Regions from separate parts of the Burkholderia metallica genome, predicted to be linked through region 2. Evidence: predicted binding sites of a transcription regulator. Region 2 holds the regulator's gene; each other region holds the start of a gene.

Region 1 (7,393 bases), 140 kb from region 2:
GCGCGCGTTGCGTGCAGTGCGTCTTCGACACGTGCCTTCTTTTCCTTCATTTCGACTTCGGTCGCAGCACCGACCTTGATCACTGCAACACCGCCGGCCAGCTTGGCCACGCGCTCTTGCAGCTTTTCACGGTCGTAGTCCGACGTCGCTTCTTCGATTTGCGCGCGCACTTGCTTCACGCGTGCTTCGATGTTCGCGGCTTCGCCTGCGCCGTCGATGATCGTCGTGTTTTCCTTGCCCACTTCGATGCGCTTCGCCTGGCCCAGTTCTGCCAGCGTTGCCTTCTCGAGCGTCAGGCCGGTTTCTTCCGCGATGACTTGACCGCCGGTCAGGATCGCGATGTCTTCCAGCATGGCCTTGCGGCGGTCGCCGAAGCCCGGCGCCTTGACCGCAACGGTCTTCAGGATGCCGCGGATGTTGTTGACGACCAGCGTTGCGAGCGCTTCGCCTTCGACGTCTTCAGCGATGATCAGCAGCGGACGGCCAGCCTTCGCGACTTGCTCGAGCACCGGCAGCAGATCGCGGATGTTCGACACCTTCTTGTCGTGCAGCAGCACGAACGGGTTTTCGAGGACGGCGACTTGCTTGTCCGGGTTGTTGATGAAGTACGGCGACAGGTAGCCGCGGTCGAACTGCATGCCTTCGACGACGTCGAGTTCGTCGGCCAGCGACTTGCCGTCTTCGACGGTGATCACGCCTTCCTTGCCGACCTTGTCCATCGCTTCAGCGATGCGATCGCCGATCGACGAATCGCTGTTCGCCGAGATCGAGCCGACCTGTGCGATTTCCTTGTTCGTCGTGCACGGCTTGCTGATCTTCTTCAGCTCTTCGACAGCCGCTGCGACTGCCTTGTCGATGCCGCGCTTCAGGTCCATCGGGTTCATGCCCGATGCGACGTACTTCATGCCTTCGCGGACGATCGATTGCGCGAGGACGGTTGCCGTCGTCGTGCCGTCGCCTGCGTTGTCGCTGGTCTTGGAAGCGACTTCCTTGACCATTTGCGCGCCCATGTTCTGGAGCTTGTCCTTCAGCTCGATTTCCTTCGCGACCGACACACCGTCCTTGGTGACCGTCGGGCCGCCGAAGCTGCGCTCGAGCACGACGTTGCGGCCCTTCGGACCCAGCGTGACCTTGACTGCGTTGGCGAGAATGTTCACGCCTTCGACCATCTTCGAACGGGCGGAATCGCCGAATACGACGTCTTTAGCTGCCATCTTCTAACTCCTTGAATTCTTGGGAATATGTACCGACGGGACGCTTACTTCGCGTTGACCACGGCCATGATGTCTTCTTCGCGCATGACCAGCAGTTCGCTGCCGTCGACCTTCACGGTCTGGCCTGCGTACTTGCCGAACAGGACGCGATCGCCGACCTTCACGTCGAGCGCGATCGGGGCGCCCTTGTCGTCACGCTTGCCCGGGCCGACGGCCAGAACTTCACCCTGGTCCGGCTTTTCAGCAGCGGCGTCGGGGATCACGATGCCCGAGGCGGTCTTGGTTTCCTGATCCAGGCGCTTGACGATCACGCGATCGTGCAAAGGACGAAGGTTCATATTCACTCCTCTCTTGACTGAGATTGAAGAACGCTTAGGGAATCTGCCCGGCTGGTTGCCCGGCAGAGAATTGTTAGCACTCTCGTGCAGCGAGTGCTAATTATATGGACGGGTTTTGACAAATTCAAGAAGGAAATCCGGAGGAATTTTCGGCGCGGGTGCGCGGCGGGAAAAGCCTGGCAGAACAACAAAAACCCTTTTAAAACAATAATTTGTCAAACATCACCTGGCCGACCGGCGGGCCCGCGCCGCTCGGGCACGACGCCCGGCCCCGTTTGCCCACCGGGAAAGCACGGAGTTCGTGCCGCCGGCGACATTCCATAATGAATCGGTAGCGACGTCGATTCCGTCCGCTGGAATGCGTCACCTGGCGCACGCCGGACGTCTCTTGCGTCGCCCTTCGCTGATCCAGCGATCCGCGTCGAAGCATTCTGTTTTATTACACCGATATTTACGGTTTACCTCGGTACTAAACACGCGAGGAGCCCCATTCGTAAGCCCGTGCATTACATTCAGTAATTTAGATGCGAATCATTCTCGTTTACATTGACTTTCCCATTTGACACTCCTACGATGCGCCGCGTTGCGTTCATCTTCATGCTCCGGCCAACCCGTGCCGAGCGTCCGGACAGCGACCGACAAGCAGGACTCCACACTAATTAGAAGCAGGGATCTGATATGAAGTTTGCGCCGTTCCAGGGAGACGGCATCCGCGCGCGGATGCGCCCCGCCGCGTGCGCGGCCGTCCTCGCATGCGCGTCGTTCGCGAGCGGCGCCGCTTTCGCCGACGTGCCGGTCGACGCACAGCCCGAAGCCCCCGAAGCCGACCTGGCGATCCAGGCGAAGCCGACCAACATGTGGACCGGCATCTGGACCCGCCAGAACCTGCTCGGCGACATGGGCGGCATCCGCCCGTGGCTCGGCAAGTACGGCGCGACGCTGCAGATCACCGAAACCAGCGAATACCTCGCGAACCTGCGCGGCGGCCTGAACCGCGGCGGCGCCTACGACGGGCTGACGACGGCGACCCTGACGGTCGACACTCAGAAAGCGATCGGTCTGCCGGGCGGCACGTTCAACGTCAGCGCGCTGCAGATTCACGGCACCAACCTGAGTGCGCGCAATCTCGGCACGCTCAACACCGCGAGCGGCATCGAGGCGCAGGGCACGACCCGCCTGTGGGAGCTGTGGTACCAGCAGTCGTTCCTCGACAAGCGCGTCGACGTGAAGATCGGCCAGCAGAGTCTCGACCAGGAATTCATGGTCAGCACGTACGCGAACACGTTCGTCAACACGATGTTCGGCTGGCCCGCGCTGCCGTCGTACGACCTGCCCAACGGCGGCCCCGCGTATCCGCTCGCGGGACTCGGCGTGCGCGTGCGCGCGCAGATCACGCCGAAGCTCACCGCGCTCGCGGGCGTGTTCGACGGCGATCCGCTCGGCAACAACCCGAACAACCTGAGCGGCACCAATTTCAACCTGCACAACGGCGCGCTCTACATCGGCGAGCTGCAGTACGCGCTGAACCAGCCGTCCGACGGCGAAATGGATACCGGCCACTCGAACGGGCTGCCGGGTACCTACAAGATCGGCGTCTGGTATCACAACGGCCGATTCGCGGACCAGAACGTGGGCACCGACGGGCTGTCGCTGTCGGATCCCGCGTCGAACGGCAACGCGCAGCAGCGTCACGGCAACTACAGCTTCTACGCGGTGGCCGACCAGATGATCTGGCGCCCCGACCCGAGCGGCGCGAAGAGCCTCGGCGTATTCGCACGCGTGATGGGCGCGCCGGGCGACCGCAACCTGGTGAGCCTGTCGGCCAACGCGGGGATCGTGCTGAAGGCACCGTTCGAAGGCCGCGACAACGACAGCGTCGGCCTCGGCGTCACGTACATCCAGGTCGGCAGCCACGTGACCGACCTCGACCAGACCGCCCGGATGTTCGCGAGCGGCCCGTACGGCGTGCGCACGCGGGAAACGACGCTCGAAGCGACCTATCAGTACCAGGTCAACCCGTGGTGGATCGTGCAGGCCGACGCGCAGTACACGTTCAATGCCGGCGCCGGCCAGAACCCGAGCGACGCGACCCAGCCGCTGCGCAACACGTTCGTGCTCGGCGCGCGAACCACGATCACGTTCTGAGCGACGCACCCACGCTGCCCTTTTTCGCGCGCCGCCCGGACGGCGCGCTCCCCAGGAGACTCACATGATTCAATCCGCCCCGCTTCGCCGCTTCGCGACGGGTGCGCTGGCCGCCGCCGCGCTGACGGCCGCCGCCGGCGCATTCGCCGAGCCGCAAGGTTTCCTCGAAACGCTGCATCGCCACGTCACGCTCGTCAACACGGTGCCGGACAACGGCGACCAGAACCCGTACGCGATCGCGATCGCGCCGGTATCGGCCGGCACGATCCAGGCGGGCGACGTGCTCGTCGACAACTTCAACAACTCGGCGAACCTGCAAGGAACCGGCAGCACGATCGTCGACTACCGCCCGTCGACGAAGCAGCTGAGCCTGTTCGCGGCGATCCCGCGCGACCTGAAGGCGTGCCCGGGCGGCGTCGGCCTGTCGACGGCGATGACGATGCTGAAGTCGGGCTGGGTGATCGTCGGCAGCACGCCGAGCAACGACGGCACGACCAACACCAAAGGCGCCGGCTGCCTGATCGTGCTCGATCCGCAGGGCAAGGTCGCGTCGACGTGGTCGACGCCGAACATCAACGACCCGTGGGGCAACATGGCCGTGGTCGACCGCGGCGACAGCGCGACGCTGTTCGTGAGCATGGCCGGCTTCGGCGTCGGCGGCGCGGACGGCAATCCGCCCGTCTACAAGCAGGCGACCGTGCTGCGTCTCGACCTCGACGTGCCGGCGGGCAAGCCGCCCGTCATCAAGCAGGAAACGGTCGTCGCGAGCGGCCTCGGCGCGCAGGCCGACAAGGGCGTGTTCCTGGTCGGCCCGACCGGCCTCGCGCTGTCGGGCGACCAGAAGAAGCTGTACGTGTCGGACGCGATCGGCAACCGCATCGTCGAAATCGACGACCCGCTCACGCGCGACACCAGCGCGGGCGTCGGCCGCCAGGTCACCGCCGACGGCTTCCTGCGCCGCCCGCTCGCGCTCGCGACCGCGCCGAACGGCCACCTGCTCGCCACCAACGCGCAAAACGGCCAGGTCGTCGAGATCGACCCGGTTGCCGGCAAGCAGATCTACGCGCGCTGGATCAATACCGACAAGGCGCAGACGCCCCCCGGCAACGGCAACCTGTTCGGCATCGCCATGACGCCCGAAGGCGACGGTTTTTACTACGTCGCGGACGACGTCAACACGCTGTTGCTTGCGAAGTAAGGGAGCCCATCATGGCAGACGATTCCAACCAGCCACCACGCCCCGCGCGGCGCGGCTTCCTGAAGGCGGGCGGCGCCGCGGTGGCCGCCGGCCTCGCGGCGGCGTCGATCCCGGCCGCGAAGGCCGCGGATGCGCCCGCCGCCGCACCCGCCGCTCCCGCGCCCGCGCACGACGGCGTCGAGCCGTTCTACGGCCAGCACCAGGCCGGCATCGCGACGCCGCAGCAGCGCCACGCGTATTTCGCGGCGCTCGACCTGACGACGGCCCAGCGCGCGGACGTCATCGCGCTGCTGAAGACCTGGACCGACGCCGCCGCGCGGATGACGCGCGGCGACACCGCGCTGCCGCTCGCCGCGACGGGCGGCGACGAAGCTCCGCCGGCCGACGGCGGCGACGCGCTCGGCCTCGGCCCCGCGCGCCTGACGATCACGTTCGGCTTCGGTCCCGGCCTGTTCGCGCTCGCGGGCAAGGACCGCTACGGCCTCGCGAAGCATCGCCCCGCCGCGCTCGTCGACCTGCCGCGGTTCAACGGCGACCAGTTGCTGCCGGAGAAGACCGGCGGCGACCTGTTCATCCAGGCGTGCGCGGACGACGCGCAGGTCGCGTTCCACGCGGTGCGCCAGCTCGTGCGCCTCGGCGCGAAGGCGACGCAGATGCGCTGGGGCCAGGCCGGTTTCACGTCGGGCAAGCCCGGCGAAACGCCGCGCAACCTGATGGGCTTCAAGGACGGCACGATGAATCCGCCGATGTCCGATCCGGCCGCGATGAACGAATTCGTGTGGGCCGGCAGCGAAGGCCCGGCATGGATGAACGGCGGCACCTACACGGTCGTGCGCCGCATCCGCATCACGCTCGAGCACTGGGACAACACGGAACTCGGCTTCCAGGAACAGGTGGTCGGCCGTCACAAGTACAGCGGCGCGCCGCTCGGCCAGAAGAACGAGTTCGAGGCGCTCGATCTCGACGCGGCCGACAAGGACGGCAACCCGGTGATCCCCGAGAACTCGCACGCGCGCCTCGCGTCGCCGCAGTTGAACAACGGCGCGCAGATCCTGCGCCGCGCGTACTCGTACAACGACAGCACGAACTTCTACATCGAGCGCTGGCCGCCGTGGCGCCAGCAGACCGAGTACGACGCGGGGCTGATGTTCGTCGCGCACCAGCGCGACCCGCGCAAGGGCTTCATTCCGATCAACGAGAAGCTCTCGAAAATGGACATCATGAACCAGTTCACCACGCACGTCGGCAGCGCGATCTTCGCGTGCCCGCCGGGCGCGCAACCGGGTTCGTATATCGGCGCCGCGCTGTTCGACGCATGACGACGCACCGCGCGAGCCAACGCACACCTTCCCGGTCCGGCCGGGTGCAACCTGCTAATAACCACATGAATACTTCACCTGTTGGCCGCCCGCTGCGGCACCTGATTTCCGCGGCGGCCGCCGCGTTGATGCTGACCGGCGCGCTGCACGCCGCGCGCGCGCATGCCGCGACGCTCACGCTGTACAACGCGCAGCACGAGCAGGTCGTGAACCAGCTCGTCAAGGACTTCGAAGCGCAGAGCGGCATCACCGTGAAGGTGCGCTCGGGCGAAGGCCCGGCACTCGCCGCGCAGCTCGTCGCGGAAGGCGACCGCACGCCGGCCGACGTGTACTTCACCGAGAACTCGCCGGAACTCGTGTTGCTCGACCGCAAGGGGCTGTTCGCGAAGACCGACGGCGCCACGCTGCAGTCGGTGCCCGCGCGCTTCAACCCGGCGGACGGCAACTGGGTCGGCGTGCTCGCGCGCGAGAACGTGCTCGTTTACAACACAGCGAAAATCCAGCCGCAGCAATTGCCCGCATCGCTGCTCGATCTCGCGAAGCCGGAATGGAAGGGCAAGGTCGGCGTCGCGCCGAGCGATGCGGACTTCCTGCCGCTCGTGAGCGCGGTGCTCGCGCTGCACGGCGAAGCCGCGACGCTGCAATGGCTGAAGGGCCTGAAGGCGAACGCGCAGATCTTCGACGACGACGAAGGCGTGACGGCGGCCGTCAACCGCGGCGGCGTGCTGACCGGCATCATCAACAACTACTACTGGGACCGCCTGCACGCCGAGCTCGGCGACAAGTCGACCCGCAGCGCAATCTATCACTTCGGCAAAGGCGACGTCGGCGGTGCCGTCAACGTGTCGGGCGCCGCGGTGCTGAAGGCGTCGAAGCACCAGGCGGAAGCGCAGAAGTTCGTCGCGTATCTCGTCAGCGAGCGCGCGCAGAAACTGATGGCGAATGGCCACATCAGCTTCGAATATCCGCTGCACCCAGGCGTCGCGCCCGATCCGATCCTGAAACCGTTCAACGAACTGAACCCGCCGGCGCTGACGTTCGAACAGCTCGGCGACGACAGCCAGGCCGGCAAGCTGCTGCGCCAGGCAGGCCTGCTCTGACCATGAGCGACGCCGTGTCCCGCACGGCGAGCACCGCGCGCGACGGCGAGCGCACCGCGACACGGCGGCGCCCGTCGCG
Region 2 (7,393 bases):
GGGCGCAGCACGCGGTCGGCGATCATGTAGCCCTTTTGCAGCACCGTGACGACGGTGTTCGGCTCCTGCTCGGCCGGCACCATCGAAATCGCCTGGTGCTGGTGCGGATCGAACTTCTCGCCGACCGGGTTCAGCGCGACGACGCGGCCCTTCTCGAGCGCGCTCGTGAGCTGGCGCAGCGTCAGCTCGACGCCTTCGCGCACCTTCGCGATGTCGCCGGACGTATCGTTGACGGCCGCTTCCAGACTGTCCAGCACGGGCAGCAGATGCTCCGCGAAGCTCTCGATCGCGAACTTGTGCGCCTTCGAGACGTCGTCCTGCGCACGGCGGCGGACGTTCTCGGTCTCGGCCTTCGCCCGCAGGAAGCTTTCCTGCAGCTCGGCGACCTTGGCCTGAGCCTCCGCGAGCGCCGCGTCGGCTGCTTCGGCGGCGGGGGCAGCGCCTTGCGCCGCCTGCTTCTCGCTGCCGATATCTTCGGCCGATTGGGTAGCCGGGTTCTCTTGCGTGTTTTCCATGTCGCTGAAAGTCGATTAGAGGTTGAAGCCAAATCGGCAACCGCCGAGCCATATACCCGGCGGCACCGCACATTGCTGGTGCAAATAAGGGTGAAAACGACGATTTCAAGGGGGTTATTCGCCGACATTCGCCATTGCCGCGAAACAACCGCGCGCGGCACCGGTGCATTGCCCGCATAGTCCGCCGCAGGGGCGAAACAGGCGGTAACAACGCTTACCTGGCAAGTACTAGCTTGACACAGGCCCGCTGCACTACACTCCATCCAGACGTCGGAAAAGCGTGTTTACCCCTAGCTGACCGTCGCCTGACATCCACCTGGCGCCGTTTTCACCCTTCTTTCGAGGGGGAGTACCGTGAAACTGACCTTTGCGATATCGGTGGTCGCGCTGGTACTCATTGCCGGCACCACCACCATCTGCCTGTCTGGAGCCGTTACCGACCGCACGACCGAATACGGGAGCGCGCGGGCGACGTTCGACCAGATGTTCAGCTCCCACCAGAAAATCTGTCGATGATGCGCCGGTCGCGCTTCGTCGGCCGGCCGTGCAATTCGGCCGCCGGCTCGCGATACGTGCGGCGGCGCTCCAGTTCGGCGAGCCGCGCGGCCCGCCCCGCTCCCGTTTCCTCGTAAAGCGTCTGCGCGACGCTCGCCGGCCCGCGCACGTCGCACACGCCAAGCACGGCAATGTGCCAGACGATGCCGTCAATCGCAATCTCGACCTCGTCGCCCACCCGCACGTCCTTGGCCGGCTTGACCGCCGCGCCGCCGATCTTCACGTGTCCCTTGTCGACCGCCTCGGTCGCGAGCGAACGCGTCTTGAAGAACCGGGCTGCCCACAGCCATTTGTCGATGCGCAGCTTCGCGCCCGGATCGGTCGAAATCTTGTAGTTCATGTCAGTCTCCGCCGGGCCGCCTCAAGAGGGCTGACCGCCCGAAGAGCGCGCAAGGATCGTTTCATCTCAACTCACCGTTTCGGGCTGCACGGCCTTGACCGGCCAGCCCTGCAGATTCTCGGCGACGATCTCGCCGAGCGCGCCGATCCAGGCGGGCGCGCCGTTCAGGCACGGAATGCGGTGGAACGCCTTGCCGCCGCCGGCGAGGAACTCGTCGCGCACTTCCATGCCGATCTCCTCGATCGTCTCCAGGCAGTCGGCCGTGAAACCGGGACAGAACACGTCGGCCCGCCGCACACCGGCCTCGCCGAACTCGCGCAGCGTGGGCGCGGTATAGGGCTGCAGCCATTCGGCCTTGCCGAAGCGCGACTGAAACGTCACGCGGCATTCGGTCGTCGACAGCCCGAGCGCGGCCATCAGCAGCGCGCCCGTCTGCTGGCACTGGTCGTGGTAGGGGTCGCCGAGGTCGAGCGTGCGCTTCGGCACGCCGTGAAAGCTCAGCACGAGCTTGTCGCCGGCAGCGAAGTCGGGCCGGCCATGCTGCGCCCAGTACTGGCGCACCTGCTCGGCCAGCGCGTGGATATAGGCCGGATGGTCGGCGTAGTGCCGCACCGTGCGCACCTCCGGCTGGTTGCGCATGCGCGCGAGCGCGTTGAATGCGGCGTCGAATGCGGTGGCCGTGGTCGACGCCGAGTATTGCGGATACATCGGCATCAGCAGCACGCGCTCGACGCCCGCGCGCTTGAACTGCGCGAGTGCGTGCGAAATGTTCGGACTGCCGTAGCGCATCGCGTAGTCGACCGTCACGTGATAGCCGTTCGACGTGAGCAGGTGGCGCACGCTGTCGGTCTGGCGCTCGGTGTACACGCGCAGCGGCGAGCCCTCGGGCATCCAGACGGCCGCGTATTTCTTCGCGGACGCACGGCCGCGCAGCGGCAGGATCAACGTGCGCAGCAGCACCTGCCAGACGGCCTGCGGAATCTCGACGACGCGCGGATCCGACAGGAATTCAGCCAGATAGCGGCGCACCGCGCGTGGCGTCGGAGCGTCGGGCGTGCCGAGATTGATCAGCAGCACACCGGTGCGATGGGCGGCCGCGGTGCTCGAAGGCGGCTCAAGATCGAAACGCATGGGCAAGAACGTGCTCGAGGCACGGGACCGGACGGCTCTCAATTATAGCGGGCCGCCTCGCGGCGGTCGGCTGGCCGTTCGGCCGACTGTCGGGATGCACGCCGCCGCGGCACGATGGCGGTGCGGGATCGGGCTGGCGGCGGCAGGCTACTGCTGGCTCAGCGTGAGCGACAGCAGGCGCGCGGTGATGTCGACGATCGGTATCACGCGGTTGTACGCCATGCGGGTCGGGCCGATCACGCCGAGCGTGCCGACGATCTGCCCGTTCACCTCGTAAGGCGCGGTCACGACACTCATTTCCTCGATCGGCACGAGCGTCGATTCACCGCCGATGAAAATCTGCACGCCCTGGGCGTGGCTCGACACGTCGAGCAGTTGCAGGAAGCCCGTCTTTTGGTCGAATACGTCGAACAGCTTGCGCAGCCGCGCCATGTCGGAAGAGAGATCCGCCACCTCGAGCAGGTTGCGTTCGCCGGAAATCAGCACGGTGTCCTCGGTGTCGGGCACCTCGGTGCTAGCCGTCACGGCCGCGTGCATCAGCGCGGTCATGTCGCCGCGCAACTGGTCGATCTCGTCGCGCAGGCGGCGGCGCACCTCGTCGAACGACAGTCCGGCGAAATGCGCGTTGATGTAATTGGACGCTTCGGTCAGTTGCGACGGCGAGTAGTCGCGCGGCGTCGCGAGCATCCGGTTCTGCACGTCGCCCTCGGGCGTGACGATGATCAGCAGGATACGCTTGTCCGACAACCGCATGAACTCGATCTGCTTGAACACGTGGCTGCGGCGCGGCGTCAGTACGACGCCCGCGAACTGCGACAGGTTCGACAGCACGCTCGCGGCAGCCGCCACGACGCGCTGCTGCGGCTCGCCGGCCTGCAGCGTGTTCTGCACCTGCCGCGCGACGGCCTCGGCGTCGATCGGCGCCTCGACCGTCAGCATCGTGTCGACGAACAGCCGGTAGCCGCGCGGCGTCGGCACGCGGCCGGCCGACGTGTGCGGGCTCGATACGAGGCCGAGCTCCTCCAGGTCGGACATCACGTTGCGGATCGTCGCCGGGCTCAGCTCGAGCCCGGAGTAACGGGACAACGTGCGCGATCCGACTGGCTGACCGTCGGCGATATACCGTTCGATCAGGGTTTTCAGGAGGGTTCGTGCGCGAGGATCTAGCATGGTGGAAAATTCTAGCGCAACCGCGCGGGCGCGGCGAGTGGCGTCGGCAACCATTGCGCGGGCCGGCCCGATCCGGCCCCGCCCGCGCACAGCCGGTTCTTTTCGTCAACGAGCTATGGTGTAATGCCGGCATGAAAACCGGTAATCAGTTCAACACTGTCGCGCTCGTCGGCCGGAGCAACACGCCCAACATCGCCGAGCCGCTCGCCACGCTGGCCGCCTGCATCGCCAAACGGGGCTTCGAGGTCGTCTTCGAAGCCGAGACCGCGCGCGAGATCGGCATCGACGGCTACCCGGCGCTGACCCCGGCCGAAATCGGGGCGCGCGCCGACGTGGCGGTCGTGCTGGGCGGCGACGGCACGATGCTCGGCATCGGCCGCCAGCTCGCGCCGTACAAGACACCGCTGATCGGGATCAACCACGGGCGGCTCGGCTTCATCACCGATATCGCGGCGGCCGACATGCAGGCGCTCGTGCCGGTGATCCTGTCGGGCAAGTTCGAGCGCGAGGAGCGCTCGCTGCTCGAGGCCCGGATCATGCGCGACGGCGAACCGATCTACCATGCGCTCGCGTTCAACGACGTCGTCGTGAACCGCAGCGGCTTCTCCGGCATGGTCGAGCTGCGCGCGTCGGTCGACGGCCGGTACATGTACAACCAGCGTTCGGACGGCCTGATCGTCGCCACGCCCACCGGTTCGACCGCGTATGCGCTGTCGTCCGCCGGCCCGATCCTCCATCCGCAGCTGCAGGGCGTCGTGCTCGTGCCGATTGCGCCGCACGCGCTGTCGAACCGGCCGATCGTGCTGCCCGACGATTCGAAAATCGCGATCCAGATCGTCGGCGGGCGCGACGTCAACGTGAACTTCGACATGCAGTCGTTCACCGCGCTCGAACTGAACGACACGATCGAGGTGCGCCGCTCGAAGCACACGGTGCCGTTCCTGCACCCGATCGGCTACAGCTACTATGCAACGCTGCGCAAGAAGCTGCACTGGAACGAACACGCCTCGAACGAAGACGACAAGGCGTCCTGACGCCGCTCCGCCCGACATCATGCTCCGCCACCTCTCGATCCGCGACTTCGTCATCGTCGCCGCGCTCGATCTCGAATTCGACAGCGGCTTTTCCGTCTTTTCCGGCGAGACCGGTGCCGGAAAATCGATCCTGATCGACGCCCTCGCCCTCGCGCTCGGCGAGCGTGCCGACGCGAGCGTCGTGCGCACCGGCTGCAGCCGCGCCGACATCACCGCCGAATTCACGCCGCACGACCGCGTCGCGCGCTGGCTCGACGAGCATGCGTTCGACGCCGAGGACACCGTGATGCTGCGCCGCGTGATCGACGCGAACGGCCGGTCGCGCGCGTTCATCAACGGCACCAGCGCGACGCTCGCGCAACTGCGCGAACTCGGCGAAATGCTCGTCGACATCCACGGCCAGCATGCGCACCAGCTGCTGATGCGGCCCGACGCGCAGCGCGAGCTGTTCGACACGCACGCGGGGCTCGTCGCCGACGCGGCGAACGTCGCACGCGCATGGCGCGTGTGGCGCGACGCGACGCAGGCGATCGACGCCGCGAAGGCGCACGAGCGCGAACTGCAGCTCGAACGCGAAAAGCTCGCATGGCAGCTCGCCGAGCTCGACAAGCTCGCGCCGCAGGCCGGCGAATGGGACGAAGTCAGCAACGAGCACAAGCGCCTGTCGCATTCGGCGAACCTGATCGAAGGCGTGCGCGGTGCGCTCAACGCGCTCTCCGAGTCCGACGACGCGATGCTCGCGCAGCTCGGCACGATCGTGTCGAAGCTGCGCAGCCTCGCCGACTACGACGCGGCGCTCGGCGACGCGCTCGCGTCGCTCGAACCGGCCGAAATCCAGTTGCAGGAAGCCGTCTATTCGCTGTCGCACTATGTGCAGCGCATCGATCTCGATCCGGAACGGCTCGCGCAGGTCGAAACGCGGCTCGACGCGCTGCACTCGACCGCCCGCAAGTTCCGGCTGCCGCCCGACACGCTGCACGAAGAACACGCGGCACGCCGCGCGCAGCTCGCCGCGCTCGACGCGGCCGCCGATCTCGGCGCGCTCGAGGCGGTGCAGGCCAAGGCGCGGGAAGCCTACCTCGCCGACGCCAGACATCTGTCCAAGGCACGCACGCAAGCCGCCAAGGCGCTCGGCACGGCCGTCACGGCCGGCATGCAGGAGCTGTCGATGGCGGGCGGCAGTTTCGAAGTCGCGCTCGTGCCGCTCGCCGACGGCGGCCCGCACGGGCTCGAGCAGGTCGAGTTCCGCGTGGCCGGGCACCCGGGCGTCCCGCTGCGGCCGCTCGCGAAGGTCGCATCGGGCGGCGAACTCGCGCGGATCAGCCTCGCGCTCGCGGTGATCGCGAGCGCGGCCAGCCCGACGCCGACGCTGATCTTCGACGAAGTCGATACGGGAATCGGCGGCGGCGTCGCCGAAGTGGTCGGCCGCCTGCTGCACCAGCTCGGGCGCGATCGCCAGGTGCTGTGCGTGACGCACCTGCCGCAAGTCGCTGCACGCGGCGACCACCACTTCCAGGTCGCGAAAGGCGCCGACGATCGCGGCGGCACGGTGTCGACGGTCGTCGCGCTCGACCGGGCCAACCGGATCGAGGAAGTCGCGCGAATGCTCGGCGGGCTCGAAATCACGGCCACGACGCGCAAGCACGCGAAGGAAATGCTCGCGGCCTGACGCCGGCCATCCGTTGATCCGTTGATCGAACGCGAAAAGACCGGCGCACGCGCCGGTCTTTTTCCGAGCACGGCGGCACGATCGCGTCCGCCCTGCCCCACCAGATCGAACGGCCGTTTCAACTCTCCGTTTCAACCGAGCCGAACACGCGCGTCCACAGCGCCGTCACGGCCGCCCGCTCGTCGGCCACCACGGCCGGATCGACCCGCGCCTTCTCCATCCCGTCGAGCCGCAGCTTGTGCTGCAGTTTCCGGTACGTACGGTAGGCGGCGCCGACGCGCTCGGCCTCGTCCTCGCCCATCAGCCCGAAGCGCGCGACCTCGCGCAAGAGCGCGATATTGCCCGTGTTGCGGATCAGCTCGGCGTCGCTCGACGCGTGCAGCAGCACCCAGTACTGGACGATGAATTCGATGTCGACCATCCCGCCGCGGTCGTGCTTCAGGTCGAACAGCTCGGTCTGGTTCGGGTGGCCGGCAAACACCTTGCCGCGCATGTCGACGATTTCCTTCGCGAGCACGGCGCCGTCGCGCGGGGTCGTCAGCACCTGCTGGCGGATCGCCTCGAAATCCGCGCCGATCTGCGCGTCGCCCGCGCTGTAGCGGGCGCGGGTCAGCGCCTGGTGCTCCCAGACCCACGCGGTGTTCGCGGCGTCGCCCTCGCGCAGCTGGTAGCGGCGGAACGCGTCGAGATCGGTGACGAGCAGCCCCGCTTCGCCATTCGGCCGCAGCCGCAGGTCGATGTCGAACAGCGCGCCGGCCCCGGTCGCGGTGGTGAGCCACGTGATCAGGCGCCGCGTGAAGGTCGTGTAGACGTCCGCCGAGCGCTCGTCGGCGTCGTCGTACAGAAAGATCAGGTCGAGATCGGATGCGTAGCCGAGCTCCTTGCCGCCCAGCTTGCCGTACGCGATCACCGCGAACTTCGGCACGTCGCGATGGCGCTTCGCGAGCTGCGACCAGACGACCTCGATCGTCACGTCGAG
Region 3 (7,393 bases), on a different replicon from region 2:
CCTACGTGCGTGCCGCGCACTGGATCTCGCAGCCGCAGAACCGCGACGCGTACGTGAAGATCCTGAGCGCGTCCGGCCAGCCGGAAAGCATCGTGCGCCGCGAATACGCGGATGAGGCGACACCGTGGAAGGAGCAATGGACGCCGCTCTTTACGCCCGCGCTGACCGGCCACTACCGCGACGTCGTCGCGTACAGCCGCCAGGCCGGCCTGACGTCCACGCCGGTCGACGTGAACGCGCTGCTCGCGCCGACGTTCGTGTCGACCGCGCTCAAGCAGCTCGGGCTCGACGGCTACTGGCGCACCGACGCGGCGCGCGTCGCGAGCCGCTGATGCCGATGCATGCCCTCGCGTCGAACGGCGCACGCGCGCTCCGACTGCCCGGCATTGCACGGCTCGGCGGCATCGCGCTGTGGTGGGCCACGCCCGTCGCATTCGTCGCGCTGTGGTGGCTCGCGAGCGCGCAGCGCTGGTTCCCGCCGCAGCTCGTCGTGCCGCCCGAGCGGCTCGCGGCCACGCTGCGCACGCTGCTCGACACGGGCGAACTGCGCGACAACCTGCTGATCACGCTACATCGTCTCGCGCTCGGCTTCGTGATCGGCGCGACCGGCGGCGCGGCATTCGGCATCCTGCTTGCGCGCAGCCGGCTGTTCGCCGATTACCTGCGGCCGACGTTCGACCTGCTGCGGCAGGTGCCGACGCTCACGCTGATTCCGCTGCTGATCCTGCTGATCGGCGTCGACGAACCGCTGAAGCTGGTCGTCGTCGGCAAGGCCGTGTTTTTCCCGGTCGCGCTGGCCGCGTACACGGGCGTGCACGACGCGCCGCGCGATCTCGTCGAGATGGCGCGCCACTACGGGCTCGGCCGCTTCGCGCTGTTGCGCGACGTGCTGCTGCCCGCCGCGTTGCCGCCCCTGCTGACCGGCGTGCGGATCGCGCTCGCCCGTGCCTGGCTCGCGCTCGTCGCGGTCGAACTGCTCAGCGCCGACAGCGGGATCGGCCAGATGATGGAACTGGCGCGGCAGATGCTGCGCCTCGACGTCGTGCTCATCGACGTCGCGGTGATCGGGCTGATCGGCTTCGCGATCGACCGGTCGATCGCGCTCGTGCAACGCTACGCATTGCGCTGGCAGACGCCCGCGCGCTGAACGAACAGGTTTCCGAATGTCCCCCGCCAAGCCCCCCTTCCCGTTCGCCGCGCTGCGCCGTCGTGCGCGCGGCCTCGTCGTGCCGGCGCTGCTGGTCGCCGCATGGCAGTACGCGTCGTCCGGCGACGCGGCCCATCAATACGCATTCGTACCGTTGCAGCAGGTGGGCGCCGCGCTCGTCGAACTCGCACGCAGCGGCGAACTCGCAACCGATCTCGGCGCGAGCCTGCGCCGCACGACGCTCGGCCTGGCGGCCGGTGTCGCGTTCGGGCTCGTGTTCGGCGCGACGATGGCGCGCTCGACGCTCGCGCGCAAGCTCGGCGAGCCGGCGTTCCAGGCGCTGCGCTACGTGCCGCTGCTCGGGCTGATTCCGCTGCTGAGCCTGTGGGCCGGCACCGGCGAATTCGCGAAGGTGTTCATCATCGCGCTCGCCGCGTTCTACCCGATGACCACCGCCAGCTTCGACGGGCTGCGCCGCGTCGATCCGCGCTATGTCGAACTCGCGCAGTCGTATCGCCTGACGCGCATCGGCCTGTGGCGCGACGTGCTGATTCCGGGCGCGCTGCCCGACCTGTTCGCGGGTGTGCTGCAGGCCGTGCCGTTCGCCTGGATCACGGCAACCAGCAGCGAGCTGCTGTTCAACGCGGGCGCGGGGGTCGGCAGCCTGATGCAGAACGCGCAGGCAGGCGCACGCGCCGACGTGTTGCTGGTCTGCGTGCTGGGCGTGACGGCGCTCGCCGTCGGCATGAGTGCGCTATGCGAGCGGATCGCGCAGCGCGCGCTGCGCTGGCGCGATCACGCCTGACGGCGCAGCCGCGCGTCGGCGTCGCCGGCGTCGCGCGGCTTCAGGATGCCGAGCTGCGCGAGCCGCGCACGCACGATGTTGCGCGACTGGTCGAGCAGGCGCGACATGCGTAACTGGTTATGGTCGCTGTAGTCGAACACGCTGCGATAGACGGTGTCCTCGATGTGCTGCCACAGCGACGGCATGCCGAGATCCAGCAGCTCGATCACCGCGTGACGCAGCGCATCGGTCGCCTCGGCCACGTCGCGCGCGCGGCGCGGCACCGCCGTCGCAGTGCGCGGATCGCCGGCATCGGGCGCCAGCGACAGCGCGGAAAACTGCAGGTCGCTCACATCGATCGCGCCGCCCGCGCAGATCAGCACCGCGTGGTGGATCACGTTCTCGAGTTCGCGGATGTTGCCGGGCCACGCGTGCGCATGCAACCGGGCGCGCGCGGCCTCCGTCAACGTCGGCGCGGTCACGCGCAACCGTTTCGCATAGGTGTCGATGAAGTGTTCGATCAGCGGCGCGATATCGCCGGGACGCTCGCGCAGCGGCAGCAGGCTCAGCTTCACGACGTTGAGCCGGTAGTAAAGATCCTCGCGGAAATTGCCCGCGCGCACCGCGGCTTCGAGATTCACGTTGGTCGCCGCGACGAGCCGCACGTCGATCTTCACGGTCTTGCGCGAGCCGACCGGCGTCACTTCGCGCTCCTGCAATACGCGCAGCAGCTTTACCTGCGCGGACAGCGGCAGGTCGCCCACCTCGTCGAGAAACAACGTGCCGCGATTCGCGGACTCGAACCAGCCGGGCTGGCTGTTGATTGCGCCGGTAAATGCGCCGCGTTCGTGTCCGAACAGCTCGCTCTCGATCAGCGTCTCGGAGAATGCACCGCAGTTGACCGCAACGAACGGGCCGTCATGGCGCTCGCTCAGCGAATGCACGAGGCGCGCGATCAGCTCCTTGCCGGTGCCGCTCTCGCCGGTGACGAGCACGGTCGCGTCGCTTGGTGCGACGAGCTGGATGCGCTCGAGCAGCACCCGCGATTTGGGATCGTCGAACGTCAGCGCCTTCGCACGAATCGTGATCGCATGCGAAGTCGGGTCCGGCAAGCTGAAGATGGCCATGGCACGACCGGCGTGTTGAACGGGGAAGGTTCGACGATAGCAAGGCGCGCGCCGGCCACGAACCAATTCATCGAGCTATCGGTATGACGGCGGCCGGATTGCGCGGGCCGCCGCGCGGCGTCACGCGAGGCCGGTCATCTTCCATTGCTGCTCGAGCGCGCCCGGACCGAATTCGAGCGAGCCGCCGAGCGGTTCGGCGAGCGCCTGGAAATACGCGGCTTCCTCGAGGATCAGGATGTACTTCGAAACGTCGAGGATTGATTTTCCCCAGAACGTCGCGCCGCCGTTCGCCTCGATGATCGCTGGTACCTCGGGGTCGCGCCGGATCGTGTCGACGATGAAGCGCGGCTCGCCGGGACGGCGATCGACATACACCGGAATCTCGCGGGCGCGTGTGTAGCGCGCGGCCGGCGCATAGCGGATCGGCAGCGGGCGATGCGCGCTCGCCCAGGCACCGAGGTACGGGCCATGCACGTGGATCACGACGCCGACTTCCGGCGCTTCGCGGAACACGTCCGCATAGCGCGGCCCGTTGCCGCCCGCGCGCGCGTCGCCGTGCAGCACGTCGCCGTCGAACGTCACGACGACGGGCTGGATCTCCTGCGACGCGGCCCACGGGCTCGGCGCAGACAGCGCGACGACGAGTTCCGTGCCCGGCACACGCTGGAACGCCTGGAACGTATTGGTCGCGGACAGCGTGCGCGTGTCCTTCAGTACGCGTTCGGACTGCGTGAATTCGCGCGTGGCGCGCTCGACGAATGCCACGAGTTCGCCGCTGTCGATGGTTGAGGTGACGGACATGAGGACGGTTTCCTTGATCGAATGAACGGATGGGCTCGCGTCGCGATGTCGTCACACCGCGACGCACGGCCACCGGATCAGCAGCAATCGTGCCAGCCGGGCAGGCATGCGTCGAAGGCCCGCGCCACGGTGCGCGTGCACCACGCACGATGCGCGCCGTACGATCCACGCGTGCGCTTCTGTTGCGGGAGCAACAGCCCGCCGGCCCGGATTGCTGCGTGACACGCAGCCGGTCCATGCGCGCACGGCCCGCCGCGCCACGCGAGGGCCCGTCACGCCGTGCGCCGTCAATGCAACGCACGTGCTGGTTCGAAACTTGCGTCGTGGTCGGCCCGCGCCGCGCACTGTCCGGCACGTCCGATCCGACTTCACCGACATCCCTCCGACCATGACGCTTCTCCCCTTGCGCGGCCATGCCGCGCGCACGCTGCTGGCTTCGGCGCTCGCCGTCTCGTCTTTCCTCTCGCATGCGGCGTCGCCGGGCCGCGTGCCCGCACCCGATCCGTTACAAGGAGACGGTCGCGTGTCCGCGTTCTACACGTGGGACCGCGACATTCCGGCGACTCCCGGCGTGCTGCTGCGCACCGAGCCGCTTCCGGCGACGCTCGGGCTCGCGAGCGCCGGGCGCCAGCTGCGCATCCTCTATGCATCGACCGATGGCGTCGGCGGCCGCACGCCGATCGCCGTGTCGGGTGCGCTGTTCGTGCCGCGCGGCACGCCGCCGGCGGGCGGCTGGCCGATCGTCGCGTGGGCGCACGGCACGTTCGGGATGGCCGACATCTGCGCGCCGTCGTGGTTCGGCCGCTCGTATCGCGACGTGCGCTACCTGAACGCGTGGCTTCAGCAAGGGTTCGCGGTCGTCGCGACCGACTATCAGGGGCTCGGCACGCCCGGCCCGAATCCGCAGCTCAACAACCGCTCGAACAGCTACACGCTCCTCGACAGCGTGCGCGCGGTGCTCGGCGGCGTGCCGGGCCTCGCGAACGAGGTCGTGCTCGTCGGCCAGTCGCAAGGCGGCTCGGCCGTGTTCGCGGCGGCCGGCTACGCGCCCGCCTATGCGCCCGAACTCGCGATCCGTGCGACCGTCGCCACCGGGACGATCTACAACGCGTCGCCCGCCACGCTCGCGTCGCTGCCGAAGTTCGAAAGCGCGTACCGGCGCGATCCCGATCGGGTCGATCCGACGCTCGCGTACCAGTTCTACTCGGTGCTCTCCGCGCAGCAGATCGACCCATCGCTGCGCGCGGACGAAGTGCTGACCGAGCAGGCATTGCCGATCCTCGAACAGTCGCGCATCAGTTGTCTCGCATCGCTCGAGGACGACGCGGCGCTCGCGCACCTCACGCACGCGAACACCGTGAAGCCCGGCGGCGATGCACGGCTGAAGGCTTGGTGGGACGAGTACCTGAAATACCCTACGCTGAAGATCGCGACGCCCGTCTTCATCGGCGCAGGCGCGGACGACGGGCTCGCGCCGCTTGAACTCGCGCTCGCAAAGGATGCGTGCGCGGCCGGCACGACGGTCGACGCGCACCTGTATGCGGGCCGAGAACACAACGGCACCGTGAACGCGTCGCTCGCGGATTCGATTCCGTTCGTGAAGCGTGTGCTTGCCGGTGAGACGATCCGCCCGGTCTGCACGCCCGCCGCCCAGCAAGCCGTGTCGCAATAGCGGAGGCGACGCGCTTTTGCACGACGGCGCGAATGCATTTCGGAATCCGTTATTGGATCGCGCCGCCGCGCATTTTTATACTCGTCAGCACTCTCTGCTAAAGAGTGCCAGCCCATTTCGACAGATCAGCACAGGACGAATCCATGAGCCTACGACCCTTGCACGACCGCGTGATCGTGAAGCGACTCGACCAGGAAACCACCACCGCGTCGGGGATCGTGATTCCCGACAGCGCCGCCGAAAAGCCCGACCAGGGCGAAGTGATCGCCGTCGGCCCCGGCCGCAAGGACGCGGACGGCCAGCGCATCGTGCCCGACCTTCAGGTCGGCGAACGCGTGCTGTTCGGCAAGTACGCGGGGCAAGCCGTCAAGGTGGACGGCAACGAGTTTCTCGTACTGCGCGAGGAAGACATCGTCGCGGTCGTCAATCATTAACGGAGCGCAATCATGGCAGCGAAGGAAATCATTTTCAGCGACGTCGCACGGGCGCGGCTGACCGAAGGCGTGAACATTCTCGCGAACGCGGTGAAGGTCACGCTCGGGCCGAAGGGCCGCAACGTCGTGCTCGAACGCAGCTTCGGCGCGCCGGTCGTCACGAAGGACGGCGTGTCGGTCGCGAAGGAAATCGAACTCGCGGACAAGCTGCAGAACATCGGCGCGCAGCTCGTGAAGGAAGTCGCGTCGCGCACCAGCGACGCCGCCGGCGACGGCACCACGACGGCCACCGTGCTCGCGCAGGCGATCGTCCGCGAAGGCCAGAAATACGTGGCGGCCGGGCTCAATCCGCTCGACCTGAAGCGCGGCATCGACAAGGCCGTCGCCGCGGCCGTCGACGAGCTGAAGAAGATCAGCCGGCCAACCACCACGAGCAAGGAAATCGCGCAGGTCGCGACGATCTCCGCGAACGGCGAGGAATCGATCGGCCAGCGCATCGCGGAAGCGATCGACCGCGTCGGCAAGGAAGGCGTGATCACCGTCGAGGACGGCAAGTCGCTCGCGGACGAACTCGATGTCGTCGAAGGGCTGCAGTTCGATCGCGGCTATCTGTCGCCGTACTTCATCAACAATCCCGACAAGCAGATCGCCGAGATCGAAAGCCCGTACATCCTGCTGCACGACAAGAAGATCTCGAACATCCGCGACCTGCTGCCGGTGCTCGAACAGGTCGCGAAGTCGGGCCGGCCGCTGCTGATCATCGCCGAAGACGTCGAAGGCGAGGCACTCGCGACGCTCGTCGTGAACAACATCCGCGGGATCCTGAAGACGGTGGCCGTGAAGGCGCCGGGCTTCGGCGACCGCCGCAAGGCGCTGCTCGAGGACATCGCGATCCTCACCGGCGGGCAGGTGATCGCCGAGGAAACGGGCCTCACGCTCGAGAAGGCGACGCTCGCCGAGCTCGGCCAGGCGAAGCGCATCGAGGTCGGCAAGGAAAACACGACCGTGATCGACGGCGCGGGCGATGCGAAGAACATCGAAGCGCGCGTGAAGCAGATCCGCGTGCAGATCGACGAAGCGACGTCGGACTACGACCGTGAAAAGCTGCAGGAGCGCGTCGCGAAGCTCGCGGGCGGCGTCGCGGTGATCAAGGTCGGCGGGGCCACCGAAATCGAAGTGAAGGAGAAGAAGGACCGCGTGGACGACGCGCTGCACGCGACGCGCGCGGCCGTCGAGGAAGGCATCGTGCCGGGTGGCGGCGTCGCGCTGATCCGCGTGCGGCAGGCGATCCGCGATCTGCAGGGCGTGAATCCCGACCAGAACGCGGGCATCAAGATCGTGCTGCGCGCGCTCGAGGAACCGCTGCGCCAGATCGTCACGAACGCGGGCGAGGAAGCGAGCGTCGTCGTCGCGAAGGTGGCCGAAGGC
Region 4 (7,393 bases), 1.1 Mb from region 2:
AGACGCGACAGATCGACGACTTCGCTACTTATCATGGTGGTCTCCCTCGGTGGGTGCAGGCGCCGGTACCGAGAGCAGCTTCTCGGCGACGGCGGCAGGCGCAAGCGCCATGTGCTCGGCCTGCGGATGATTGAAGAATGCGTATTTGAGCGACATCAGGAGGATCAGCTTGACGATCAGCACCAGGGTGATGTCGCGGGCGAGGGTCGGGCCGCGTGCCCACGCGGCGATGCGCGCGCGCCAGCCGATCGTGCCGGCCGGCCGCGGGGGAGGCGCAGGCTCTTTATTGATCGAGATCAAGGCGATTATCCTGAATCGATTAGGTCGGGATTTTGGGGCGACTTTACGTCGGATTGGTGACGGCCGTGAAGCTGTTTTAATCCTTTTGCGCCTGACATGCCAATTTTAAAAGGATGGCTTTCCGATGCCGAGTGCTGCGCTGCGGCAGACCGTCGCGAAACGCGGGCCGAAACTTGAGGCAGATCAATGTTTTGCGGAAGGGGCCGGAAAACGACCGATTACCTGACGAATCAGGTCAATCAATCGGCGCGGAAACGGCCGTTGAAGCGAATGGAGAATTCAGGGATATACGGCGGATAAAACGGGCGAAAAAAAACCGCTGCCGGTCAGGCAGCGGTTTTCGATGAGGCGCTCTGAATCGTTACCGATTTACGCGTATTCGGCGAGGGCGGTGCGCATCTTTTTCATCGCGCTCGCTTCGATCTGGCGGATGCGTTCGGCCGACACGCCGAATTCGGCCGCGAGATCGTGCAGCGTCGAGCCGCCCGAGCCGTCGTCGTCGACGTGCAGCCAGCGCGCCTCGATGATGCGGCGGCTGCGTGCGTCGAGCGCGTCGAGCGCCTGCGCGATACCGTCCGTCTGCAGCGTATCGCGCTGACGCGCGGCGAGCACGGCGGTCGGTTCGTTGTGCGAGTCGGCCAGGTAGGCGATCGGCGCGTACGACTCCTCGCCGTCTTCGACCTGCCCTTCGAGCGCGACGTCGCCGCCCGACAGGCGCGTTTCCATTTCGGTCACGTCTTCGCGCTTGACGTTGAGCTCTTGCGCGAGGCCGTCGATTTCCTCGGGCGTCATCGCCTGCATGCTCTTCTTGTGGCTGCGCAGGTTGAAGAACAGCTTGCGCTGCGCCTTCGTCGTCGCGACCTTCACCATGCGCCAGTTGCGCAGGATGTACTCGTGGATCTCGGCCTTGATCCAGTGGATCGCATACGACACCAGGCGCACGTTTTGCGCCGGATCGAAACGCTTCACCGCTTTCATCAGGCCGATGTTGCCTTCCTGGATCAGGTCGCCGTGCGGCAGGCCGTAGCCGAGATAGTTGCGCGCGATCGACACGACGAGCCGCAGGTGCGACAGCACGAGGCGGCGTGCCGCGTCGAGGTTGTTGTCCTCGCGGAATTCGGTTGCGTACCGGCGTTCCTCTTCGGCGGTCAGCAGCGGAATGCGGTTGACGGCCTGGATGTACGCGTCGATGTTGCCGAGCTGGCCGGGCAACATCGAGTGGGCGGAGAGCGCCAGCGAGCCTGCCGATTCGGCCTTGGCCGGCGTCGGGCTCAGGGTGTTCGGGAGGGTCAGGGCGTTGCTCACTAAAAACTCCTTTGGAATCAGGGACAAACCCCCGGTCTCGAATGAGATTCCGTGGGCCATCTTAGCACTCCCGCAAGACGAGTGCTAATTCCTTAGAGCACGCGTGGGCATCGGAGTTCCCGTTTTTTCTATCGGGCTTGTCGAATCGATAGTCTAATCTGCGACACGGCGGGCGACACGAAGTTCCGTAAGTCATTGTTTCTGATGGTAATCAGTAGACGATTTCCATTTTTGTCGTTTTGGAAGCACGCTATTTCCCTTTGTGATGCCGATCCGAAAAGTCCTTTACCATACCATTCAGTTCGCTTGAGCCGGCGGGAGCGCGGGCTCCATTCAACCCCCCAAGTTGGAGTGTCAGATGAACAATAAGAAGAATCGCCGGCCCCGCAGCCGGCTTGTGCTGCAAGCGATGCTGGTTGCGTCCCTGCTGGGCGGATCGGGGGCGGCATGTGCGGATCGATGGGGCATTCAGGCGGGCGGCGGCTTTTCGGATCGCCGCGGGGTCGACAAGGCCGATCTGGGCGTGGTGTGGGATCCGGGCTGGAACTGGTGGGAAATCGGCGGCTGGCACTTCGCGTTCGTCGTCGAAGGGCACGCCGCTTACTGGCACACGGGCGGCAACGTCCACGGCAACATCGGCGAATTCGGCGTGACGCCGATGTTCCGCTTCATCAAGAGCGCCGGCGAGATCCGCCCGTTCATCGAGGCCGGCGGCGGCGTGCGGCTGCTGACGCACCCGACGATCTCGGATCATTTCTCGATGGGGACCGCGTTCCAGTTCGCGCCGACCGCGGGAGTAGGCGTGCAGTTCGGCCAACGGCAACAGTATCAGGTCGGCTACCGTTTTGAACATGTGTCTAACGCGGGTATCAAAGAGCCGAATCCTGGTATAAATTTCCACCAGTTCTACGTGCAGTACAACTTCTGATCCGCATGCCCGCGCACGGCGTGCGCGTTGCCGAGGAGTCAGGCGATGGCGAAGGTGGTCGATGCGATCCGCGCGCTCGAGCGCGATCGGTTCCGGGCGATGGTGGACGGGGACGGCGAAGCGCTCGACGCGCTGTTGTCGGACAAGGTGTTCTTCGTGCACACCAACGGCAAACGCGAAACCAAGCAGCAGTTCATCGACGCCATCGTCGCCGGCCGCCGCCGCTATCGCCAGATCGAAATCCAGTCGCAGGACGTGCTGCCCGTCGGCGGCGAAACCTGCGTCGTCACCGGGCGCGCGTTGATCGAGATGGAAACGAACAACGGCGGCCTGGTCTTCCCGATTGCCTATACGTCCGTCCATACCCACGAACAGGGCCGCTGGAGCCTGTTCGCGTGGCAGGCGACGCGGTGCGCGACCGAGACATGAGCGCGCGTGGCGCCCCTTTTCATGTCCCGACCGAAGCGGCCTTCTGAGCCGCTTTTTGCTGCCTCGTGCGGCGCGGATCGCGCGGCGCACGGGCGGTCACGCACCGCTCGCTGACGTTTGAACCCCGAGTCGAAGGCCGTCGGTCACGCTGCCGCGCGGCGGTCCGCGCAGTGCCAGGCCGAGCGGTTGATCGCGCTGACGACCGCATCGAGCGCCGCGCTCGCCGCATCGGCGTGCAGGCCGACGCCGTGCCGCAGCGGCGCATCGCCGATCCGGCAGCCGACCGATACCGCGATCCGGCCGTCCGTCGTGCGTGCGTGTTCGCACGACGCGACGTCGATCGCGGCGCCGGCGGCCGCTGCGAATGCCGCGGCGAAACGTCGCACGGCGTCCTCGGGCGCCGCATCGGCGTCGGGCGCGGCCGCCGCGATCTCGCGGTTCCGCCAACGCGCGCCGTGGCCGTGGCGCGCTGCCGGCCCGTCGGTCTCGAAGAATTCGCGCGCGAACAGTGCGCAGATCGCGTCGCCGGTCACTTCCTCGCCCGATGCGTCGGCCAGCGTCTGCACCGCATGGCTGAATTCGATCTGCACGCGGCGCGTCGGCGTGAAACCCATCCCGCGTTCGAGCAGGAACGTCGCGCCGCCCTTGCCGGACTGGCTGTTCACGCGGATCACCGCGTCATAGCTGCGGCCGAGGTCGGCCGGGTCGATCGGCAGGTACGGCACTTCCCAGACCGCGTCGGGGCGCTGCTGCGCGAAGCCCTTGCGGATCGCGTCCTGGTGCGAGCCCGAGAATGCGGTGAACACGAGGTCGCCCGCATACGGATGGCGCGGATGCACGGGAATCTGGTTGCAGCGTTCGACGACGCGGCGCACGGCGTCGATGTCGGAGAAGTCGAGGCCCGGATCGATGCCCTGCGTGTAGAGATTCAGCGCGAGCGTGACGAGATCGACGTTGCCGGTGCGCTCGCCGTTGCCGAACAGGCAGCCCTCGATGCGGTCGGCGCCCGCGAGCAGCGCGAGTTCGGCCGCGGCGACCGCGGTGCCGCGGTCGTTGTGCGGATGCACGGACAACACGATGCTGTCGCGGTACGCGAGGTTGCGGTCCATCCACTCGATCTGGTCGGCGAACACGTTCGGGCTCGCGGCTTCGACGGTGGCGGGCAGGTTGACGATCATCTTGTGATCGCGGGTCGGACGCCAGGTCTGCGCGACCGCGTCGCAGATCTCGCGCGCGAACGTCAGCTCGGTCATGCTGAAGGTTTCAGGCGAGTACTGGAAGGTCCACTGCGTGTCGGGGCGCGCGGCGGCGTGTTCCTTGATCATGCGCGTGCCGTCGATCGCGAGCGCCTTCACGTCGGCCTTCGACATTCCGAACACGATACGGCGGAACGACGGGCAGACCGCGTTGTACAGGTGCACGATCGCGCGCGGCACGCCCTTGAGCGCGTCGAACGTGCGGGCGATCAGGTCTTCGCGCGCCTGCACGAGCACCTCGATCGTCACGTCGTCGGGAATCCGCTTGTCGTCGATCAGCTTGCGGACGAAATCGAAGTCGGTTTGCGACGCCGACGGAAAACCGACTTCGATCTCCTTGAACCCGATCGCCACCAGCATCTCGAAGAATTCGAGCTTCTGCTCGATGCTCATCGGCTCGATCAGCGACTGGTTGCCGTCGCGCAGGTCGGTGCTCATCCAGACGGGCGCGCGCTCGATGGTGCGCGACGGCCATTTGCGGCCATTGAGGCGGACGGGCTCGAACGGGCGGTACTTGTCTTGCGGATTGCGCTGCATCTTCTGGACCTCGGGTCTCAAGTCGCGAGCGAAGACGGGCGGCATGGCGACGGTTGGCGCTGCCTCGCTCCGCGGCACGTACGCGCGCTGCGGATGCGGATGATCTTCGCGAATCGGCCGACGGATAGACGGACGAGTGCTGACGACTTCGGGTTGTAAAAACTACGAGAGGGGTACTGCGAGGAACTGCTGGGAGGGACCGTGCGGACAGCACACGGCGCTACGACAGCCTTAGGCTAGTCGTAGCGATAGCGACCGCGCTAGGCGGCCGGAGGTAATTCGGAGGGTGTTCGGAAAGGAACGCATGGCGACAACTCTATGCCAGGATGCGCCCGCCTGTCAAATGCACGCCCAAGCGGGGCCGCATCGCGCGTGTGGCGTCAGCGCGCGATGCGGGCGATCCGCACGATCGTCGCGACCTGCCGGGCGACCGTGTCGGGTACCGGCAGCTCGCCGCGCAGCACGCCGTCCGTCCATGCGGCGGTGGTCGTCGCATCGCGCGATTCGGGCAGCGCGACGGGCGGCGCATCGGTCGACGAGCGTTCGGCCTCGATCAGCGTGTCGCACACGCCGTCGTGCAGCCAGTCGACCTGCACCTGGCGCCGCGTGTCGGCAACCGCTTCGCCCTCGGTGCCGCGCGCCAGCAGCGCGCCGCCGAGCGCGGCGTCCGGATGGTCGCGGAACAATTGCGCGAGGCTGTCGCGGTACGGCGGGTGCGTGTAGTTGACGAGCCGCAGGCCGGCCGGCGCGAACGGCTGCAGGATCTTCACGAGCGTATGCGTCGAGTTGCGCACGCCGAGCACCCTGCGCATCGCCAGCAGATGCGCGATGCGCGGCGCGAGCACGTCGATCGGCGCGAACGCGACGCGGCGCTCGGCGAGCATGTCCTCGATCGCGTCGTGCGACGTCGACGGCGGAAGCGACAGCGCCGAGAAAATCTCGGCGCTCGTCACGCGGCCCGGATCCTGCTCGACGCCATGCACGAGCACCGGCACGCCTTCGCGCGCGAGCAGCAGCGCGAGCAGCGGCACGAGGTTCGGCTGCTTGCGCGCGCCGTTGTAGCTCGGGATCGACACGGGGCGGAAGGCCGAGTCCTGCACGTGCACCGGCGCGAACGACGCCTGCGCGGCGGCGAGCATCGCGGCCAGTTCGTCGGCGGATTCGCCCTTCAGCCGATAGGCGATCAGGATCGCGCCGAGTTCGACGTCCGACACGCGCGCATCGAGCATCGCGCGGTAGAGCTCGAAGGTGTCTTCGGCGGACAGCGCGCGCGCGCCGTTCGGGCCGCGGCCGATTTCCTTGATGAAGCGGGCGCACGGGAACGGAACGGCGGCGGGATCGTGGGAAGCGGTCATCGGGGCGTTGGGGCGGGCGGCCGGCATCGGGCCGCGCTGTGAGCGGTGAGGAATGCCCGAGTATCGCACGGGTGCGGCCGGCGCAAGCGAGGCCGCGCATCGCGGCGCGCTACACTCTGGTTCCCGGCGGTGCGCGCGCCGGCTGCGCCGCGCCCGTGCCGTCGCCGGCCGAATACGACTACGAGAGACATCCCATGAAGCTTTACAGCTATTTCCGCAGTTCCGCGTCGTACCGCGTGCGGATCGCCCTGAACCTGAAGCAGCTGCCGTTCGACTACGTTCCCGTGCACATGCTGCGCGACGGCGGCGAGCAGCTGAAGGACGCGTACCGTGCGCTGAATCCGGACGCGGTCGTGCCGACGCTGATCGACGGCGACGCGACGCTGCAGCAGTCGCTCGCGATCATCGAATATCTCGACGAAACCCATCCGGAACCGGCGCTGCTGCCGAAGCAGCCGGTCGATCGCGCGTATGTGCGTGCGGTCGCGCTGCAGATCGCGTGCGAAATCCATCCGCTCAACAACCTGCGCGTGCTGAAGTATCTGAAACACACGCTGAAGGTGCCCGAAGACGCGAAGAACGCGTGGTACCGGCACTGGATCGAGGCGGGCTTCGACACGCTCGAGACGCGTCTCGCGAGCGATCCGCGCACCGGCAAGCTGTGCTTCGGCGACACGCCGACGCTCGCCGACGTATGCCTCGTGCCGCAGGTGTTCAACGCGAACCGCTTTTCGATCGACACGACGCGCTATCCGACGATCCAGCGGATCGCCGACCATGCGTCGACGCTCGACGCGTTCAAGGCCGCCGAGCCGGGCGCGCAGCCCGACGCCGAATGAGCGCGTGGCGCCCGGGGCACGCATGACCGGGCGCGCATGAAAAAGGGCGCCCGAAGGCGCCCCGTGCGATGCGTGCCGGCGGCGTTCAGCCGAGCAGTGCGTCCGCGAATTCCACCGCGCTGAACGGCTGCAGATCCTCGACCTTCTCGCCGACGCCGATGAAGTAGACCGGCACCGGGCGCTGCCGTGCGATCGCGGCGAGAATCCCGCCCTTCGCGGTGCCGTCGAGCTTCGTGACGATCAGGCCCGTGAGGCCGAGCGCGTCGTCGAATGCCTTGACCTGCGTGAGCGCGTTCTGACCGGTGTTCGCGTCGATCACCAGCAGCACTTCGTGCGGCGCGCCGTCGTGCGCCTTCGCGATCACGCGCTTCACCTTCTTCAGCTCTTCCATCAGATGGAGCTGCGTCGGCAGGCGGCCGGCCGTGTCGGCCATCATCACGTCGA

The links. Region 2 encodes HrcA, which represses chaperone genes, less so after heat shock. Its sites were predicted from a motif close to TTAGCACTCNNNNNNNNNGAGTGCTAA; they were not measured.
Region 1: the regulator HrcA is predicted to act here: its motif matches at 1,626-1,652, upstream of groES (co-chaperone GroES).
Region 3: the regulator HrcA is predicted to act here: its motif matches at 5,616-5,642, upstream of WJ16_RS21780 (co-chaperone GroES).
Region 4: the regulator HrcA is predicted to act here: its motif matches at 1,667-1,693, upstream of rpoH (RNA polymerase sigma factor RpoH).

Annotation. Positions count from the first base shown of each region.
Region 1 is NZ_CP013401.1:880,997-888,389, reverse strand. Features, by position in the region: gene groL (chaperonin GroEL) at 1-1,214, opposite strand, end outside; gene groES (co-chaperone GroES) at 1,259-1,552, opposite strand; gene WJ16_RS03950 (carbohydrate porin) at 2,231-3,697, shown strand; gene WJ16_RS03945 (NHL repeat-containing protein) at 3,762-4,895, shown strand; gene efeB (iron uptake transporter deferrochelatase/peroxidase subunit) at 4,907-6,214, shown strand; gene WJ16_RS03935 (iron ABC transporter substrate-binding protein) at 6,280-7,314, shown strand; gene WJ16_RS03930 (ABC transporter permease) at 7,317-7,393, shown strand, end outside.
Region 2 is NZ_CP013401.1:736,357-743,749, reverse strand. Features, by position in the region: gene grpE (nucleotide exchange factor GrpE) at 1-515, opposite strand, end outside; gene WJ16_RS35205 (hypothetical protein) at 870-1,031, shown strand; gene WJ16_RS03355 (RNA-binding S4 domain-containing protein) at 1,003-1,410, opposite strand; gene hemH (ferrochelatase) at 1,477-2,541, opposite strand; gene hrcA (heat-inducible transcriptional repressor HrcA) at 2,689-3,711, opposite strand; gene WJ16_RS03340 (NAD kinase) at 3,843-4,745, shown strand; gene recN (DNA repair protein RecN) at 4,765-6,414, shown strand; gene glnE (bifunctional [glutamate--ammonia ligase]-adenylyl-L-tyrosine phosphorylase/[glutamate--ammonia-ligase] adenylyltransferase) at 6,533-7,393, opposite strand, start outside.
Region 3 is NZ_CP013403.1:438,872-446,264, reverse strand. Features, by position in the region: gene WJ16_RS21810 (PhnD/SsuA/transferrin family substrate-binding protein) at 1-332, shown strand, start outside; gene WJ16_RS21805 (ABC transporter permease) at 332-1,147, shown strand; gene WJ16_RS21800 (ABC transporter permease) at 1,164-1,952, shown strand; gene WJ16_RS21795 (sigma-54 interaction domain-containing protein) at 1,943-3,058, opposite strand; gene WJ16_RS21790 (class II aldolase/adducin family protein) at 3,179-3,859, opposite strand; gene WJ16_RS21785 (alpha/beta fold hydrolase) at 4,248-5,531, shown strand; gene WJ16_RS21780 (co-chaperone GroES) at 5,675-5,965, shown strand; gene groL (chaperonin GroEL) at 5,978-7,393, shown strand, end outside.
Region 4 is NZ_CP013401.1:3,171,447-3,178,839, reverse strand. Features, by position in the region: gene WJ16_RS14370 (cytochrome ubiquinol oxidase subunit I) at 1-35, opposite strand, end outside; gene cydP (cytochrome oxidase putative small subunit CydP) at 25-306, opposite strand; gene rpoH (RNA polymerase sigma factor RpoH) at 670-1,605, opposite strand; gene WJ16_RS14355 (acyloxyacyl hydrolase) at 1,964-2,533, shown strand; gene WJ16_RS14350 (nuclear transport factor 2 family protein) at 2,579-2,962, shown strand; gene leuA (2-isopropylmalate synthase) at 3,106-4,755, opposite strand; gene ybiB (DNA-binding protein YbiB) at 5,136-6,110, opposite strand; gene maiA (maleylacetoacetate isomerase) at 6,305-6,949, shown strand; gene ftsY (signal recognition particle-docking protein FtsY) at 7,035-7,393, opposite strand, start outside.